Regions from separate parts of the Lentibacillus sp. Marseille-P4043 genome, predicted to be linked through region 1. Evidence: riboswitches for the same ligand, from Rfam matches in the RefSeq annotation. Region 1 holds a riboswitch; each other region holds the start of a gene.

Region 1 (5,042 bases):
GGAGCAGTTTATATGATTCCGTTGTCTCGATTATGACGATTCCATTCACAGATAAAGATGGAAAAGAAACAGAATTGTCAGTTGGTCAAGCTATGAACCGGATGTATACGGATCCAGACCCGGAAGTACGCAAAACACTGTTTGGAAATTGGGAAGCAGCATGGACGAAATATGCACCAATTTTTGCCGATACCATCAATCATTTGGATGGTTATCGGATTACGTTGCAAGAGGCACATGACCGCAAGAATTATTTGGACGAACCATTGGAATATAATCGTATGTCTAAAGAAACGCTTGATGCGATGTGGTCAGCAGTTGCCGCTAATAAACAGCCTTTCATTGACTTTTTGAATCAAAAGGCTGACCTATTCGGTATGGAAAAACTGGGCTGGCAAGACGTGGATGCTCCGGTAGCATTAGGTGATGAGAAACCGACCCGATTTACATATGATGAAGCATGTGACTTTGTGATTGACCATTTCGCTTCCTTTGGTTCAAAGCTTTCAGGTTTTGCCAAACATGCGCTTGAAAATCGTTGGGTAGAGGCAGAGGATCGTCCAAACAAACGACCAGGTGGGTATTGTACAGGACTTCCAGAATTTGAGGAATCACGAATTTTTATGACATTCACTGGTACGCCAAACGATACTAGCACACTAGCCCATGAACTTGGTCATGCGTTTCATAGTCATGTTATGAAGGATTTACCTTATATAAATCAAGGGTATGCCATGAATGTAGCGGAAACGGCAAGTACATTTGCAGAAACAATTATCGGGAATGCAACGGTAGAAAATGCAAAAAACGCTGGGGAAAAAATTGCCTTATTAAATTCCAAATTGGAAAATGCTACGGCAATGTTTTTAAACATTCATGCACGATTTTTATTTGAAAATGCCTTCTATAAGGAACGAACAGAAGGGATTGTTTCGGAAAAAAGGCTGAATGAATTAATGGTTCAAGCACAAAAGGATGCATACAACGATAGTTTATCCAGCTATCATCCGCATTTCTGGTGCAGCAAATTACACTTCTTTATTGATGAAGTGCCGTTCTACAACTTCCCTTATACGTTTGGTTATTTGTTTAGCTTAGGAATTTATGCCGAATACTTAAAACACCCAGAAGGCTTTGAAGAAAAGTACATTGCTCTATTAAAAGATACAGGTTCTATGAAAGTAGAAAATTTAGCAGAAAAACATTTAGGTGTTGATGTAACCAAACAAGATTTCTGGGCAGCAGGAATTCAATTAATGGCAAAAGATGTGGATGAATTTATTCGTTTGACAAATGAAGTAGGTAAAAACTAAAGAATAGGAATGGTGCTTGTCGGCATTAGGGACAAGCACTATTTTTTATGGCTTTTTACCAAGTATTTGCGATGGATTTGCCTTATTAGTGTGGCATGGATAATATATGTGTTGTTTAATAGATCAATGATTATTTTTCAATAGAAGGTTTGAAGCTCACATCTACTGAAATAGGGACATTGTGGGGAGAATATATAAATGGAACAGCCGTTGATAAGCGGGACGTGGGGACAGGTTAGGTGTCCCGCGCGGCAAGCTTGCCACTATGCCAATTCAGCCTGGGACAAGAAACCTGTCCCCGCGTCCCATATATCCAATTTTGGAAAAAAACTCTATAATCGACAAAAATCGACAAAATGTTTATAATGATATAGTAATATATGAGCATGAGTTTAGTCCTATGTTTATAAAAATTGAAAAAGGTAAACTTATCGAAAGGTAAGGACACAAAGCTACGAGTCTAAAATCCCTATGGATAATGATAGTCGGGTTGCCAGTATTATGTGAAGGATTATTTGGTTATCCCTGTCTACATATGGGATAGTCTTTTTTTATGCTCTTACGAAAAAACCATACAAACTGCAACAACGAAATGTAGCGGATTATAGGAAAAAAGGAGGATTAGAGATGATAGTTGTAGATAAAAAGAAATATAAAATGGCGGTAAATGAACCCGTCAAGGAAGTACATGTACAGGTGCATGGATTGATGAGAGAGGAAGATGTAGAAGGTTATATGACAGATTTACAGGATACAATTAATAAAGTATCAAGACAAAATTATACATTTGTTGTCGATGCAACTTACCAAACGCCGGTTCCATCAAAAGTGGTACCACAGTTGGAAGAAACGATGCAATTTTATTCCACCTTGGGTTTTAAGGATGTCCTTGTAGTAAATCCTTCATCTAAGATTGCTCAAGTGCAAATTAGGAATGTACTTGAAAGAATAGATTTCTCAGGTACAATTGTCGATGATGTACCTCGTTCTGTGTAATGTTAGGTTTCTAATTAGGAATTTTTAAATGTGAAAGGAAGTTAATAAGTGCAAACAACATTAGAGTTATATACATACGAAATTATAACGAAGGAACAAACAGATTTAATTCAGAGAGCAGCTGAGTGTCTAGCACGTTCATTTGTTGGAGTGGATGTTTCAGGCAAATGGGTACAGGAACCGATGGTAGGTCAGTTAAATATAAATTATGAAGATTTCTTCGAGTTTACCAAGGATTATTTAAACACTATAGTTGATCAGGGATACTGCGCAGTCGCTCAAGATAGTAATAATGAGGTTGTCGGTGTCTTTGCCGGTGATACAAATGCGCCAGAGATTATCGGGGAAGATGTATTTGAAGGTTCTTTTTATGATATGAATGTTATTGTGCATGCTTTGGAAGATGTGGATAAACGCTTCTTGGAGGATTATAAAGAACGAAACGGAAAAGAACTTAATGACGGAGAGATATTCCACCTATTCATGATAGGGGTAACAGCTGAACATAACCGTCACGAAATTATTCAGCAATTAGGAAATAGACTGATAACAAAGGCATCTTCGCAAGGGTTGAAGGCTGTTTTGGTTGAAGCGACAAATCCGAAATCGATACGTGTTTTGGAAAAGTATCATAATATGAAGAAATACACAGATGTTGAAGGAAATTATATTGTTCATAAATATCAAGATAATAGTAGGTTGAATGATATTCCTTTAAATACAGCCGATGGAACTTATGTATTGATTAGGGAACTTTAAGATTTTCATTATAGATCGAATCAAATAATAAAAAAGCAGGGGATTTATTAATCATGGAAGCCATAATGTTAGTTATTATTGTTATCTTATTGGGGACAACAGTGTATTTTGCTTATCAATATTTTTCACTGAAGCATCAACCCCATATAAATAAAGAAATCTTAAATGGAATGAGAGAAATATCGGCAGGTAATATCGGTAGTAAAGTTGATGAAAAAAGCGCCGATCATACTGTATTTAATCAACTAATCGAATTCTTTGGCCATGTAAGGGAGAAGTTTCATTCATTTTCAACAAGTGTTCATAAAAAAGGAGAAAATCTTGCTGAAGTCGGTGAATACGCAACCGAGAAAGCCGATATTGTAAGAGCAGCAATCGATGAGGTAGGTAGAGGATTAAAGAAACAATTAGTAGCTACAGAAGAAAGTACAATGTCTATGGAAGAAATGACACAGTCTATCGAAGATCTTTCGGTGAGGTCAAATCAAATTTCGGAACAATCGAATACTACCTTAGAATTGACGCAAGAAGGAAATGTAAAGCTAAAAGATTCTTTGGAGAAAATGGGGCAGTTTAATCAAACGGTAAATACAACATTTGGTGCAATAAATAAACTTGGAGAAAGTTCTCACGAAATCGATACGATTGTAAAAGTGATTACAGGGATTTCAGAACAAATCAATCTATTGGCATTGAATGCGACAATAGAAGCAGCACGTGCAGGTGAGCACGGTAAAGGCTTTGCGGTTGTTGCCGACGAGGTACGAAAATTGGCTGAACAATCTCGTCAGTCTTCTTCTGAAGTATCAGATATTGTAAAGAATATACAAGGAGAAACGGAAATAGTAGTTAATTCGATGCAACAGGGAATAGAAGAATTTAAAGATGCAAATACGACCGTTGAAGAGATTGGAACTATGTTTGAAAAGATTCTATCTGCTACAAAGATTATTGCTGAAAACAATGCAAATTCTTCTGCAAGTACAGAAGAATTATCTTCTGCTTCTCAGCAGATAATGGCATCAATGGTAGAGATAACTTCTATCTCTCAGGAATCTGTTGAAATGTTCGAGGAACTTGTAGAAATTAGTGATGATGAGCTAGATACAATACAAAAATTAGTTCAGGAAGCAAAGAGCCTTTCAGAATTAAGAAATGACGTCAACAATATACTATTAGATGGTGCTGGAACAGAGGAAGCTTAAGATGGATCAAGCGGTGGAAGATAAGATCAGTCGAACAGCATAAAGATCGTTGATATAGATAAGAATGCTTCTCATAAGTTGATCAAACTTGTGAGAAGCTTTCATTTGTAACTTTATAGGTGTGAAAATCATTTTTTATAAAAATCTTTCAAAAACAGCAGTTGTTGTAGAAGGAATGGTATTCAATCGGAAAGGGAGTAGTAATGTCACAACAAGAGCAATGGAGATCAAAAATAGGATTTATTTTAGCAGCAGCTGGTTCGGCGATAGGGCTTGGGGCTATTTGGAAATTCCCTTATGTTGCCGGAACTGGTGGTGGGGGAGCTTTCTTATTCATATTTTTAGCTTTCACACTAGTTTTGGGAATGCCCTTATTATTAGGAGAATTTATGATAGGAAGAATGGGCCAAAGTGATCCTGTACAAACATATGGCAAACTAGCATCAAAGAAGTGGAATATTATAGGGAAACTCGGTGTCTTTACAAGCTTTGTACTTCTATCGTTTTACAGTGTTGTAGGTGGATGGATCATTTTATACATTGTTAAAACTTTGAGCGGCGAATTAAATGGATTGACGCAGGATCAGTATGGGGAGCTATTTGGCAAAATTATTTCTAACCCGTTTTCCGTGATTGCGGCCCAGCTTGTTTTTATGCTCATCACAATTCTTGTCGTTTCTCAAGGTATTCAAAAAGGTATTGAATCAGCAAGTAAAGTCATGATGCCAGCCTTAGTTTTTTTATTTTTGATATTAGTGATTCGTTCCTT
Region 2 (5,042 bases), 1.0 Mb from region 1:
AGTTTCGGTGCAGCTTCGATTGCTTGTGGGTCAATATCGATTACATCTGTTGCAGCATCAACAATTAAACCAACCTGTACAGTGTCAATACTTACAATTAGAATTTTAGGCTCATCCACCTTACGATTCGTACTCTCCAGTTGCAGCCGTTCCTTCAAGTCGATAATAGGTATTATTTCTCCATGTAAATTGATAATCCCTTTAATAAAGTCAGACGTCCTTGGCACCTCTGTAACATGTTGTAATCGTTCGATTGACAGGACCTGCTGAATATTAGCACCATACCGCTGTTCCCTTAACTGAAAAACAATAACTTTTAACGAATCTTCCATCTATAACACTCCTCTCTCCTATTTTATTAGTGCATTTGGATCAATAATTAATGACACCCGTCCATCGCCTAAAATCGTTGCCCCTGATATTGCATAAACATCTTGCAAGTAGTTTCCTAATGATTTTAAGACGATTTCCTTCTGACCAATCATGGAATCTACTAATAGACCCGTCAATTTATCACCTTTTTTGACAACGACAACAGCATGGTGTTGCTCATCCATACGCTCTTGATCAGCTGGAACTTGAAATACTTTCTTTAAAGAAACAATCGGAATCACTTCTCCTCTGAAGTCCATAACCTGCTGACCGTGTGCATACATTACCTGCTCATCCTGCAATATTACAGTTTCAATAATGGAAGAAAGCGGGACAGCATATGTTTCACTTTGAACGTTAACGAGTAAAGTCGATAAAATAGACAAAGTCAGTGGTAACTGAATGGAAAATTTACTCCCTTTGTCTTTCTCTGACTGAATGGAAATTGTTCCGCCTAATGATTCAATCTTATTTTTAACAACATCCAGCCCAACACCGCGACCGGATATGTCAGAGATTTCGTCTGCTGTACTAAAACCAGAGGACATAATAAACTGGTAAGCCTCTTCATCTGCTAGCGATTTTGCCTGTTCAGCAGTAACTAACCCATTGTCGATTGCTTTTGCTAATACTTTTTCACGATTAATTCCCGCTCCATCATCCTCTATTTCGATGAATACATGGTTACCACTTTGAAATGCACGTAAAATCAGTTTTCCCTCATCTGTTTTACCAAGCTTTTGTCGATCTTCTGGTGTTTCAACCCCATGATCAATTGAATTACGAATCAAATGAACCAAGGGATCTCCTATTTCATCAATCACCGTTCGATCGAGTTCGGTTTCTGCCCCGATAATCTCCAGGTTAACCTTTTTATCCAAATCTTTGGCAAGTCCTCTAACCATTCTTGGAAAGCGATTAAACACTTGTTCAACGGGAACCATTCGCATCGTTAAGATCAAGTTTTGCATGTCCTCAGAGACTCTTGACATGTGCTCAACTGTATCCTGTAGATCGTTGTGGTCTATCTTCGTAGAGATGTCTTCCAATCTACCACGATCAATGACTACTTCTTCAAACAAATTCATCAGATCATCGATTCTGTCAATATTTACACGAATTGTCTTTTGACCTGGTTTGTTATGGGACTTTGCGGATTTAGTTGTCTTTTCCTCTTCCTCCTGTTTATTTTCTTTTGGATTATTAGGAGTCTCTTTACTTTCAGTAGGTAAAATTGATATCTCCACTCGTTGAACCTCGGAAACTTTGTAAATCATTGCTTGAATTTCTTCTTTTGCCATAGTTGAAAGAAGGATAACCGAAACGTCCTGTTCAAATTTCTCTTCCTCTATATCTTCAACTGGGGGAATCGATTTAATCACTTCACCACTATTTTCCAACACATCAAAAACCATATACATACGAGCCGCTTTTAACATACAGTCCTCTGTTAATGAAATGGTTACTTGAAACACATTAAACCCTTGCTCTTTGGCTTGATCGACAACCGTCATCTGGTACTCATCTAAATCAAAACTGACTTGCTCTGTTGCTACATGTGTACTTGGGGCAACAACAGTTTGTCCTTTTTCAAATTGCTCTAATTGACTTATAAGAGTTGAGACATCCTTCTTGCCGTCTTCTCCTTCACTAATTGCGTCAACCATTTCTTCCAAATCCTCTGTTGCTTCAAAAAGAATATCAATTAATTCAGAAGTTACCTCTAATTGGCTGTTTCTAATTTGATCCAGTACGTTTTCAGTCTGGTGTGTTAAAGAAGCAATATCGTCAAATCCCATGGTTGCAGCCATTCCCTTTAATGTATGGGCAGAGCGAAATATTTCATTTACAATAGAAAGATCGTGTGGCTGCTTTTCTAATTCAAGAAGATTGTCATTAACTGCTTGTAAATGCTCACGACTTTCATCTAAAAACATAGTTATGTATTGATTGGTATCCAACAGTAGACCCTCTTTCTATTTCATTAATCAAGTAACAAATAAAGATCCATCTCTCCAACTTTCTCAAACATCACCGTCACTTGAAGGGCCCTTTTATGTCCTGATAAAGTCATCGTCCCTTCAATAATTGTTGGTGATGTGATATCAGTATGAAGATCTTTTTCGACAATGTTGGTTGACATGCCTCCTGCAATCATGTTCCCTAATTCACCACTAAAGGATGAAAGCATTTCCCCTTCTAATGGCATACCAAACATTACTTCACCAATCGCGCTAAAAATACTTGTGTTTCCTGATAAAACCAACTTTCCCTTTACATCGCCAGTAATACCAATTAAGACCCCATATTGAAGATGCAAGTCTTGTTTTAATAAATTTGGTTGTTTTATCTCATGTGCTACTGGTACTACATTACTCAATGATGACAGCGTTCCGTTCAGCAATTCCGTTACAGCTTTAGCGTTTCCAACCGTCGTATTTACCAAAGTGACACTCCTTTTTGATTTATGTATTTTGATAAAGTGTAAAAAAAAGGGCTATTCCAGGTTATAGAATAGCCAAATAGATTTAAAAATCATAGATTGGTAGCCAGGCGATCATTGATGCAAGATCATATAAAATGTCCATTCAGTAGACCCTAGGCTTTGCGTCCTATCCTTTCGAATAGTTTGCCTTTATTATATACGACTTTATTACTAGTTCTAAAGTAATGATAAATTAACTTACGACAAAATTCAACAAATTTCTACATTTGGGCACAAAAGTGGAAGCGACCGTTTAGCGACGTACGGACTGGACTGAACCGTAGGAGATAAAGGAAACACGGTGAGCGAGAGCGAGGCGATGTTGACTTATCGTACGGAGGTGAGGGAAGTCTCGCTAGTCGCTGGGCGCTGGAGCTGGACGTGGCTCGTCATACCCGAGAACAAATTGGAGCCAAATTTTACACTTATCTCTTAAAAAATTACTGTTTTCCATTATCATCTTCATCATCACTTAATTCTAACTCGTGATTTGGCAATATAAGGACTTCTACCCTCCTATTCTTAGCTCTATTCTCATTATTTGTATTAGGGACTATTGGCTGGTATTCTCCAAACCCTTTTGCACTAAACCGTTCAGGGTCCAATGTGTCATTTTGCAGTAACAGTTTCATATAATTAACAGCCCGCATGACACTTAATTCCCAATTTGATCCATAATCACTCGTTTTAATTGGACGGTCATCCGTATGTCCACTTACAACAATTTGGTGTGGTGGATCCGTATGTAAAAATGTTGATACCTCTTTTGCAATCCGCTTCCCAGCATCATTTACAGTGGAACTTCCAGAATCAAAGGTGACGTCATTTAAGATCGTAATTAATAACCCATCATCTGTTAATTTTGCTCCTAATGATTTAGCGAGGTCATTATTTGTTATGTATGCATTAATTTCATTCTTTAAATTCTCTAACTGTTCCCGTTCTTGCATTTGCTCCTTCTCATTGCCGGTGTCCTTTTCATCTTCATCCGTTTTAATCGTTTCACCTTCAGAATCGGTTGGTCCGGAACCTTTCTCCATGAACCCGTCACCACCGGAAAATTCACTTTTGAAAACCTGCGAAAGCTGTTCATATTTTTGTGAATCGATTTCACTCATGGCAAATAGAACGATAAACAATGCAAATAAAAGCGTTAGTAAATCCGAATAAGGTAACAACCATGACTCATCAACTTCATGCTCTTTACGCTGTTTCTTCCGTCGCATAGTCATCCTCCTGATTGAGTTTTGCCAATTCTTTCTGAGATAGATAAGAACTTAACTTATCTTTTACTACTTGGGCAGATTCACCATTGGTTATCGACAAAATGCCTTCTATCATGATTTGTTTTAACTTTACCTCATCTTTAGATTTCTCTCTTAGCTTGTTTGCAAACGGATGCCATAAAACATACCCTGAAAAAATACCAAACAATGTCGCTATAAACGCAGCCGAAATAGCATGACCTAAAACATCGATATCGTTTAAATTACCAAGAGCAGCAATTAAGCCAATTACGGCACCTAGCACTCCTAATGTCGGTGCATATGTACCAGCTTGTGAAAATACTTGAATCCCTTTTTGGTGCCTTTCTTCCATTGCATCAATTTTCTCTAACATCACATCTCGAATAAAATCAGGTGACTTCCCATCAACTACTAATTGTAAGCCCGAAGCTAAAAATGGATCACTTACTTGATCAATTTCACTTTCCAGCGATAATACACCTTCTCTTCTTGTAAGATCCGCCCAATTTGTAAATGTACCTATCACATTGTGAATTGTATTGCCATGCTTCGCCTCGGTAAACAATATCTTAAACAGTGCTGGTACTTGTTTAATTGTACTCATTGGAAAAGCAATACATACAGATGCAGCAGTACCTACAAAAATAATTAATAATGCGCCTGGATTGATTAATGCTGCAGGGCTAACCCCTTTTAACACCATCCCTACCCCTATGGCTATAATGCCCAATATAAGACCAATAAATGACGTTTTATCCACGTCTCCAACCCCCTTAGTTTTATGGTACCATCTATGTTTCCAGTCCATTCGACAAACAGCAATTGGCTATTCTTAAGAAAAGAATAGCCACATCGTTTCATATGAATTCAACCAAAATACTAGATTGTTAAACTCCAGACTTCAAGGTGCAACTCTTAACATAGATGTTTATTCTGAA
Region 3 (5,042 bases), 1.3 Mb from region 1:
TTTCAAGACGGCATTGGGCTCCCAAACATTTTTAATTTTATTTCGTAATTGCCTTTAACAATTTCATCTCATTTTCACAATTGCGCCGACACCTGACACCCAATATTACGATGCTTCTCAAGCAAGGCCATTATTTCCGCCTCCGTTTCTGGGTCATCTTCAAGCAGCTGCTGTTCCTTTTTCTCCGCCTTCAATGCATCCTCCTGTTGACGCTTCCAGAACCAATCCGGTACCACTTCCACATTCTGCTGTAGCCCATTCCTACGGCTCTGCTGCTTCCGTTCATTCTGAAAAGCTACCTCCTCTGCCTTCGCATCTTCTACACTCGATATCCCTTTTCGATCCCATGCTTGCAAAATACTTTTCACATATCGCCAGCTCAATTTATTACGCTCTACCGCACGTTTCATCGCTTCCATTACCAATGGCTCGCCGCTGTCATTTACCCAATTCAACAACGAATCCGATACAAACGGACTGATCACGCCAAAGTTTTCTTGGTAAAAAACAAATGCATCTTCAGCAGCAGTTGTTTCGTCTTGTTTTGTTTTATTTATGTTTTGTTTATGTTTAATTAATGTGCTCGCAGTTCGGTTCGCTTGGTGGTCCGCGAGGTGGTCCGCGAGGTGGTCCGCGTTCTGGTTCATATCACGGTTCACGTTCTGGTTCGTAAAATGGTCCGTGATCCGGTCCATCTCCCGGTCCACGTTCTGGTTCGCTTCTACATCCACACCCCGGTCCAGTCCAACATCCATAGTCTGGTCCGTCTTCCCGACCGTAACTTGGTCTGTCCCGCCATCCGTAATTTGGTCCGCACGCATGTCCACCTGCTCGGCCTTCAAGCAGCTCCCATCCCTTCCATCAGCGGTCATCGTCCCTGCACCACAACCAGCCCCAGCCAAATCCAGTCGAATCATCCGATAAGCCGGTGCTTGATTCCGGCCACGTGACGTATAAGTGATATAGCCTTTCTCCTTCAACTCAGCTCTAGCCCGCTTGAATGAACTCTCCGTTAACCCCGATTTAAAACGCAAAACAGGTCCAGCCGCCGTAAACTCCTCGATCCACATCGCCTTATTATTCATATGCATTAAGGTATACCACAAAACAATTGCCGACGCAGACAACGGAGTACGCTCCACCCGATCATAAAACGCATTAATCTCTTTAATATAATTCATCCTTATCCATCCCTTCAAAAATAATGGAACATGGGCGCTGTTGTCCCGTTCGTGGGACATGGGGACAGGTTTCTTGTCCCACCCGCCAAGCCATGCCCCGCGCCAAAATCGCCTGGGACACCTAACCTGTCCCCACGTCCCACCCCCATGCTCACATCAGTGCTTCTTTTACTCCTGCGTTCCTTAGTTTTTTTCTGGCTTCTCGACTCCAGCTCTTGACCGCGTCTACTATGACACCTTCTTGTTCCGCAATTTCCTTTAGTGGCATGTCGTCAATGACATAGCATTTCACCCATTTCCACTGATTTTCCGTAAGCATTGCTTTTATCTCATCCCACAGTGCATCATCTGTCACAGTTATACCGGAAGTATCCACAATGGGAATAAGATCCTTGCGCGAACGGTTACCATTACCCGCTTTTCGCTCTTCTTCTTGGGTGAAATATTTATTGTGGTCCTGTTCTCTCGTTTTCTTGCGGAGCATATCAATTAAACGGTTCCGAATCGTGTAGTTGAAGTAGGTCGACATCAAACCCTGATCAGGCCTGTATTTCTTGTAAGCCAACCACATGGCATATAGCCCCTCTACATAAAATTCCCGATGTGGATCCTGAATACGTAGCTTGTGAATCTGGTAATGAATCCGTCGCTCATTCTGCTTGAAAATTTCTTCAAATGATACCTTGTTATCCTTATTCAATTTTCTCCTCTTTTCTCAAAAGCCCGCTTTCAAATGATACTAGAATATTTTCTACATAAGGGAAGGAACATTAATAACTAAATCGCTTACAAAAAATATTTCCATATCCGAAAATGACTTTTGAACTATTTTTAGTATCCCCTCTACTCCTATAATCGAACGAAGTACCTAGTTAAGTGTCATCTTTTGTTATAAAAGTGACAATTTTCTGTGACAACTTTGTGAACAATAAAAAAAGAAGATCACCCGCCCCAGTGGTAACAGACCCACAAGGACGGACACCCTCTATCAAACTGCGATTATACGATCCATATCATCGCAATGGAGACAATGCAACAGCAGCTTTCTAATCCGATTGTTTTTCAATTTACGCCTGGTTTGCCGCGCCCAGCCTTTAACAGCATCAACGGTGACACCTTCCTGTTCCGCAATTTCCTTGATCGACAAATCCCGCAATATATAAAAATCAATCCACTTCCATTGATTTTCCGTTAGCTGTGCCTTTACTTGCGCCCACAATTCCAAGTTTTCATTAGGTATCGGCGGGTCCTTATCAACAGGCAGATTCATCTGATTACAGCGATTACCACTTTCCATCATTTTCGTTTCTTCTTGGTAAACAAATTTATCGTGTTTCTGCTCTCGTTGCTTTTTCCGTAGCAAATCGACTAAACGATTGCGGATAGTGTAGTTGAGGTATGTATCAAGCAGACATTTTTCCGGCAGATACGTCTCACAGGCGCTCCACAATGCACAAAGGCCTTCTTGATAAAATTCTTGGTGAGGATCGTTGATGTTTAGTTTGTGGATATAGTAGTAAATTCTCCCCTCATGTTGGTTAACAATTTCTTCAAAAGTTAGTTTGATCGCTGGATTCATCAGCAGCCTCTTTCTAAAAAGCCGGCTTTTTGCAAAAGTAATAGCTATTCTACTTCTATTATCGCAAACGCTGTCAAGGCGACAGGATTTTAGAAAGGGGTGTTTTATTTGTCGAAACCCCACGAAGTCTATAACGAACAGACTCACATTTAAATGAATAATGGCAGTTATTGTCGAAACATACAGGTTAATGTCACTAAAACCAATGAAAGTCACAAAACAGCCAATTTTCGACATTTTAGTGACATATTTGCAGCGGGACATGGGCAGTGGGACATGGGGACAGGTTTCTTGTCCCAGGGGAAAATCCACGTATGACGCGGGATACAGCCCGGGACACCTAACCTGTCCCCATGTCCCTTGAAAAACCCCTTTATAAAGTTGTTATTTCCGCCGATAGATAATATAGGTAAAACATAGTTCAATTGGACTATCTATATAGTTTATCCGATAATGGCAAACTTATTGAAAGATAAGGGCGCAAAGCCAAGGACCTAAAGCTTTTTAGTTATGGTAGCCTAGTTACCGAAGTAATCTATTCTTAATAGGTGAGCCTATTTTCTACGGTTCGCCTTTTTAAGTGTCACATCAGAGATTGAAGGAGATTGCGTGATGATTACTATAAATAGAAAAGAAACAACAGGGTACCTACTGAAGTTAATTAATCGTAAAAGAAAAATGATGGTAAAAGCAGCCAAAAAGTTCGGTATTGACAGTAAAAAAACTTTAAAGTGCAGCCAAGAATTAGATGAATTAATTATAAAATACCAGCGAATGGTGAAATCAGAGGGACAAGGAACATCTTGAGTAGTATCATTCAAGATTTATGACACTGATTTTCAAGGTGTTATAGAAGTAGCTGATGGCCAAGAAGCTATTATAGTATATAAGCAAAAACAACCGAATATAGCTTTTCTCAACATTACCATGCCGAATCATAGTCGCGTTAAAGGAAATTATGATTTTGACCCCTTGGCAAAAGTAGTTATGTATTCTGCTAAGGGGTACGAAATCACCAAAAACAGATAGAAAGATGTGATAAAAAACGATGCAACTACACGAAGTTATCAATAAAGTAAATACTTGCACGGAAGAATTTGAGTTCTCCTCTGCTAGAAAATATATTGAAAGCAATTTAAGTGAATTAGAAGAACATAAGCATAAGCTAAATAAAAATGCTAGAGAGATATTTAATTTTATCTCAGATATGTTACAGGCTGGATATCAACCACTAACCAGACAAGAAATCGCCAAAGTTAAAACGATTAATACCTATGCCAGTACGTTTAATATTAAAGGCCTTAAAATGGCGACAAACGATTCTCCTAAACTGTTTATTCGAAATGATATTGGTAATTATTTAAATAAGGATGCTAAAGTCATTTTGGACGGATGGGGAGTTTTGAATAAGGATTAAATCTCCAATTTTCCTTTTGGTTTTACTTAAGGGGTTATTTTACTGAAAACACAGCAGCATCCGTGTCAATAGCTTGGTTTAATGTTACTTATTAATGTTAATCGCACATGCTGAATTAGTGCCAATCCGGAAACCCCTATAGAAAACAAAAAAAGAGAATTCCCTCTTCGTGTATTCCCTAATTTCTAATATATAATTTCAATTTCATCATTTGCAACCAGTTGCTCGAATTCTTTGTTACCGATTTTCTCTTTTTGTTGGTTCAGGTTCAATACCTTATTCACCTTTCTGAAATAACACGTTTTCCTATCCGGACTTCTGTAGATAGGAATTAACTTTGCTAGGGCCTCTTGATTAGGGTTGTTTCTGTAACAACTCTGGAGGAGAGTATCATTGCTTAGGAATGTAATAACGTTTGAAAAGGGGCTAGTCTTTCTTGTGGTAAAATAGCTCCTATCTACAAAGTCGTATAAACCGTGATCCATTCCAACAAATGTTACAGTTGTCTTTCCCGGTAATTGTTCAATGATGGTGGAAACCCAAAGTAAAGATAGTTCCCCTCTATTCGTATTTCCATTCTCTAAGAAAAAGGAATCAAATGCTGAAAATATCATCTGCTCCGATTTCGAAAAGTGCTGTTTTGCAACCTTAACTTGCTCTTTTAGCAGCTGAATGCTCGTAAAGGCCCGATCACTAGCAATTAAAAATTTACTTCTGGTTGCACCTAATTCATAGTCTAATTTAAGTAAGTCAATTAAGTTTTCTTCTTTTACATAAAGAACTTTATCAAAATTAGATAGGTAATCTAGATATCGGTAATCTTGATCTTCAACAATTCTCATTTCTTTTGCAACGGTGTCTGTCA
Region 4 (5,042 bases), 2.2 Mb from region 1:
ATCAAGTGTCGCAAACTTTGCTTCGATAACAAGTTGGTTAGCCTTATTTTCATAATGAATAAACTGGTTTGAACTTGGTAAAAGTCCAAGAATATGACTATATAACGCAACATTTGGTGTCGATTCAGATTGTATAGTCGAACTATTTTGCTCCATTTCCTGCAGCTGTTGTTCGTCAGCTACTTGTTCATGATGTTTCTTTAATGCGGTTGCAAACTGATCACGTTTTGTTTGTTGGTTGTCGATTTTCTCAGCATATTGATCCTTTTGAAATAACAACACCGCAGCAATACATACCATTAAAACTACAAACACGATCACTAATACAAGTGGAGCAACATATTTCTTTGGCTGTTTGGTTAAAAAGTTAATCTCCGTATTCATCATTGCTCCCCTTTTTCACACATCTTGTTTTAGTGCTAGACCAAGAACATCGATATATTTTTTCGGCAATTCTTCATTTTGAAAGTAATGGATTGGTATAGTTACTGTATTCATTAGTGCCGTTTGAACAGCAGATAAAAACGGGAAGTCCCCAGATAAAAGCAACTTATTAATCCGTTCCTCCCCTTTCGTAATCGAATATTGGTAAAAATCAATAATACGATTGATTTCAGTTATATATTCATTAATAGTATCCATCGCTTTATCTTCACTTGGCGTTTCAACCATTTCTATTTTCATATGCCTTGTAAAAATGGCTTTATGTTGCTGGAAAACCGTTAATACAAGTGCATCGCGATCCCAGTGGATAAGTAGGATGTGCTCCTTTTCATCCGGCTGATGCAAATAATAATATCGGTAAACCGCTAGCGATGTAAGATCCGCAACTACTGGTTTCAGTCCAACTTCTTCAAAAATAGCTACAAAGGCCGTTATTTTCTCTTTGGGATACGCAAATAATAAAATCTCTCTATTTTCCCTATCATTGTCCAAAAATTCAATTGCTAAAGCAGGATTTGCAAATGGTAAATACAAGCTATTACCAATTTGTGTATTTACATATCCCATTGCTTCTTCTTTGGATAATGCTGCAGGAATCTGTAATTTCCGAACAACTACAGTATCGTCTGGAAGCGAAAAATACAGCTTTTTTCGCTTCCATTTTTGCTGATGTACAAGAAGATTTACCGCTTCTAAGAAAGCAGATTTGTTAGCAATTGTTCCGTCTTTTATTGTACCGTTTGGCAATTCTACTTCCCCATATGTAACTAAACCACTGCTGGAAGCATTTTTATGAAATGTATAACGTAACGAATGATTTGTGATAACCATATTTACTCTGCCATTATTCATCAAACCCATGTTGTCACCTGCTTATAAAAGATTTAAATACCAGTTTAATAGAGAGTCACCGTAAAAATAGGTTACAATTGCCGCCACAACTATATATGGCCCAAATGGAATAGGCTGTTTACGTTCAATCACCTTAAATAGGAGCAACAGCATGCCGATAAACGCACCAATCACACAAGCGAGGAAAAACGCTAGTAACACCTTTTGCATTCCCAACACAATTCCTAGAACTCCAAACAATTTCATATCCCCCGCTCCCATACCGCCACGGCTAACAAGGATTACAATCGCAATAACAGCAAAACCAATTAAGGCTCCAACAATTGCTGACCACCACGGATCAAGGGGTTCAACGTATCGCATCACGATAAAAAGTGGTAAAAAGAACAGTAATAGCTTATCGGGGATCAACATGTATGTAATATCAGAAACGAAAATAATGATCAACATCGACATCAATAATAATGCCATGATTAACTCCAAATGCAAACCAAATAAAACGTAACTACATGCAAACAGAAATCCAGTTGCTATCTCGATTATGGGATAAATCGGGGATATTTTTACCTGACAATGCCGACATTTCCCTAGCTGCAGTAGGAATGATAATACAGGGATAAGCTCATACCAGGAAAGCGTTTGTTTGCATTGTGGACAGATTGAGCGATCATTTGCAAAAGGCTGTTTCGTGGGTAAACGTAGACCAACGACGTTAAAAAATGAACCGAAGATTAAGCCCAATAGGAAGAATAAAAAAATTAGCGAAGTGTCCATTCACAGTTCTCCTTGCAATAATATAGTGAATAAAACGCCCTGTCACAGTCGGTGCAAGGCGTTAAAATATTATGATTACGATTCGTTAATTAGTGTTAATCTTCGGATGGCTTTCCAATATCACTTGTGTATTCGAATGTTCCATCTTCATTTTTCTTTACAGTACCCTCACCATATGTTTCTTCTTCTTCACCAGGAACTTCTGGAATTTCTTCTAAATAACCTTCATCTTTTAATTCAGAAACCTTCATATCATCACTAAACTCACCATTAACATCAGCCAACCTTGCAGCATTTAATATTAAATCAATATTGGCTTGTTTAGCATCGTTTTCTGATTTACTGATAACGTTCCCAACTGCTGGAATCGCAATCGCTAAAATAATTCCCAAAATAACGATGACTGCTAGTAACTCTACCAACGTAAATCCTTTTTCCTTTTTCAATATTTTCTTCATTCGTGCAAACACAAAAATCCCCACCTTTTTATAATGATAGAAAGCTATGAGAACTTAATTAGTCGGTTGCACTACTCACTCCTGACTATCCAAAGTGCCCAGATTAAAGATAGTCTATCATCGCGCCCTACTTTAGTCCTATTAAGATTATAATTGATTACTAGACAAAAATCTATATTATTCTATTGAATATTTCCAAACAGCGAAAACATCGGAATAACCACTGCCGCAATAATACTGCCGACAATTACGGTCAGGATAATAATCATAATTGGTTCGATTAATGTTTTGATTCGATTGGACAATTGTTCCACTTCTTCTTCGTAAAATTCTGCAGCCTTTGACAACATATGGTCTAAAGTCCCGGTTCTCTCCCCAATTTGAATCATTTGGATGACTAGTGCAGGAAAGGCCCAATGCTTTTTCATTGGTTTTGTAATCGATTCGCCTACTTCAAGGGATTTACGTGCCTTTTCAAGCACATCTTGCATGACACGGTTTCCAACAACCTTTTCAGTTATTTCAACAGATTGTAAGATGGGTACGGAACTATTAACCAACGTACTCAGTGTTTGTGTCATACGGACTAATGCCCCTTTATGCACGAGTACACCAAGAAAGGGGAGTTTCATTTTTATCACATCAATACGATAAATGAAAGCATTATATTGCATAAGATACTTATATACTAGTAAGCAAAGTACAACTAAAACGAACAATAACCACCAATAAGAACCTGCCCAATCACTTAAGGTCATAACGAATTGCGTGAAAGCTGGTATTTCCCCGCCAAAGGAATGAAACATACTAACAAATCGTGGTACGACAAATACTAATAAAAATAAACTAAGTAAAAGTGTTATAACACCAACAACACTTGGATACAATAGCGCAGAAATAACCTTTTGTTTGTTTCGGTACGCTTTCTCATAATAATCAGCCATTTGATTTAAAATTTCATCTAACTTTCCACTAGCTTCTCCTGCACGGATCATGTTAACAAGTAGTGTTGGGAAAACTTTTGGATGACGTTCTACAGCTTGGGAAAGGGCTTGTCCCTGCTCAAGCTGCTTGTTAATATCTGTAAGCGCGTTTTTTAATGAATAATTTTCCGTTTGCATCATCATCGTTTTGGTAGCGTCTGAAATAGAAATCCCTGCATGAATTAACGTAGCATATTGCCGAAGAAAGATAACAAAATCCTTATTTTTGATCTTTTTATTTAAAATAATGTCTTTGTTCCATGGTTTGGTTTCATCGATAGCAAAAATGATCAACCCGTTTTTCTCCAGTTGAAACAGTGCAGCTTTTTTGGAATCCGCTTCAATTTTCCCTGTTATTTTTTGCCCCGAAATTCGTTTGCCAGTATATTGATAGTTCATCTAATACAAACCCCTCTCCTGCATAAAAGGAGCAGCTGTTTCATAAGCGATTTTATCTTCTTGAAGCAACCGTTTTAGATCCATCTCAAGTGTGTGCATTCCTAGTTCTCTCGACGTTTGCAACACATTTTGGACTTGAAACAGCTTTTCATTACGAATTAAATTTTTCACTGCTGACGTATTGATTAAAACTTCTGTAGCAACAATCCGTCTCATATTGTCTTTTTTCATTAAGAGCCGTTGCGAAATAACGGCTTTTAAGACCGTCGATAATTGAATTCGCACTTGAGTTTGCTGTTCCGCTGGGAAGACATCAATAATTCGTTCGATTGTTGATACAGCGTCTTGCGTGTGTAAAGTTCCTAATACTAAATGTCCAGTCTCTGCAGCTGTAATCGCTGTTGAAATTGTTTCTAAATCACGCATCTCCCCAACGAGAATAACGTCAGGGTCTTGACGCAAACACGCTACAAGTGCACCCTGAAAACTATTAGCATCAAAACCAATTTCACGTTGATCAATAATAGATTGATCATGTTCATGCATATATTCAATCGGGTCTTCAAGCGTAATAATATGCTTTTTTAATGTTTTGTTCATGTAATCGATCATCGAAGCTAGGGTTGTACTTTTCCCACTTCCTGTAGGACCGGTTACAAGTATTAACCCTTGTGGCTGATAAATTATTTCTTTCATAATCGACGGTAAATGCAATTCATCAATTGACGGAATTTCCGTCGGGACGATCCGGATAGCAAGTGACAATGCACCTCTTTGATAAAATGTATTGATTCGAAACCGTGATACATGACTAATTCCATAGGAGAAATCCAATTCACGCTGTTGCTCCAATTGAGACCATTGGTTATCAGGAATGATCGCTTTGACAATTTGTTCCGTGTCAGACGGTTCCAATTTTTTTGTAGCTTGCTCCGTCAACTGTCCATTTATTCGAAAAATAGGGGCCTTTCCAACCGTTAAATGCACATCAGATGCTTTTTTTTGACATGCATCAATTAACCATCTATCAAACTGCTCTTTCATTCTTTTACCCCCTTACACCCTAATCGAAACCTGCAAAATTTCTTCCATTGTTGTTAACCCTTGTTTAATCTTGTCTAACCCATCCTGA

The links. Region 1 has a riboswitch for cyclic di-GMP ahead of C8270_RS00750 (hypothetical protein). Riboswitches for the same ligand answer to the same signal wherever they lie in the genome.
Region 2: it holds a riboswitch for cyclic di-GMP, as region 1 does, so the genes downstream of both, C8270_RS05980 (chemotaxis protein CheX) here and C8270_RS00750 (hypothetical protein) in region 1, are expected to answer to the same signal.
Region 3: it holds a riboswitch for cyclic di-GMP, as region 1 does, so the genes downstream of both, C8270_RS07050 (aspartyl-phosphate phosphatase Spo0E family protein) here and C8270_RS00750 (hypothetical protein) in region 1, are expected to answer to the same signal.
Region 4: it holds a riboswitch for cyclic di-GMP, as region 1 does, so the genes downstream of both, C8270_RS11235 (prepilin-type N-terminal cleavage/methylation domain-containing protein) here and C8270_RS00750 (hypothetical protein) in region 1, are expected to answer to the same signal.

What each region holds. Positions count from the first base shown of each region.
Region 1 is NZ_LT984884.1:145,509-150,550, reverse strand. Features, by position in the region: gene C8270_RS00755 (M3 family oligoendopeptidase) at 1-1,313, shown strand, start outside; cyclic di-GMP riboswitch class I at 1,725-1,811, shown strand; gene C8270_RS00750 (hypothetical protein) at 1,941-2,309, shown strand; gene C8270_RS00745 (hypothetical protein) at 2,358-3,068, shown strand; gene C8270_RS00740 (methyl-accepting chemotaxis protein) at 3,122-4,273, shown strand; gene C8270_RS00735 (sodium-dependent transporter) at 4,477-5,042, shown strand, end outside.
Region 2 is NZ_LT984884.1:1,173,962-1,179,003, reverse strand. Features, by position in the region: gene C8270_RS05990 (chemotaxis protein CheW) at 1-332, opposite strand, end outside; gene C8270_RS05985 (chemotaxis protein CheA) at 351-2,333, opposite strand; gene C8270_RS05980 (chemotaxis protein CheX) at 2,357-2,818, opposite strand; cyclic di-GMP riboswitch class I at 2,914-3,016, opposite strand; gene motB (flagellar motor protein MotB) at 3,298-4,083, opposite strand; gene motA (flagellar motor stator protein MotA) at 4,061-4,864, opposite strand.
Region 3 is NZ_LT984884.1:1,412,854-1,417,895, reverse strand. Features, by position in the region: gene C8270_RS07065 (DnaD domain-containing protein) at 75-1,127, opposite strand; gene C8270_RS07060 (sigma-70 family RNA polymerase sigma factor) at 1,333-1,881, opposite strand; gene C8270_RS07055 (sigma-70 family RNA polymerase sigma factor) at 2,170-2,760, opposite strand; cyclic di-GMP riboswitch class I at 3,206-3,290, shown strand; gene C8270_RS07050 (aspartyl-phosphate phosphatase Spo0E family protein) at 3,373-3,567, shown strand; gene C8270_RS07045 (hypothetical protein) at 3,809-4,177, shown strand; gene C8270_RS07040 (hypothetical protein) at 4,363-5,042, opposite strand, start outside.
Region 4 is NZ_LT984884.1:2,306,790-2,311,831, reverse strand. Features, by position in the region: gene C8270_RS11250 (hypothetical protein) at 1-384, opposite strand, end outside; gene pilM (type IV pilus biogenesis protein PilM) at 400-1,305, opposite strand; gene C8270_RS20760 (prepilin peptidase) at 1,318-1,767, opposite strand; partial or broken gene C8270_RS20755 (prepilin peptidase) at 1,804-2,070, opposite strand; gene C8270_RS11235 (prepilin-type N-terminal cleavage/methylation domain-containing protein) at 2,166-2,540, opposite strand; cyclic di-GMP riboswitch class II at 2,581-2,665, opposite strand; gene C8270_RS11230 (type II secretion system F family protein) at 2,711-3,910, opposite strand; gene C8270_RS11225 (type IV pilus twitching motility protein PilT) at 3,911-4,954, opposite strand; gene C8270_RS11220 (GspE/PulE family protein) at 4,967-5,042, opposite strand, start outside.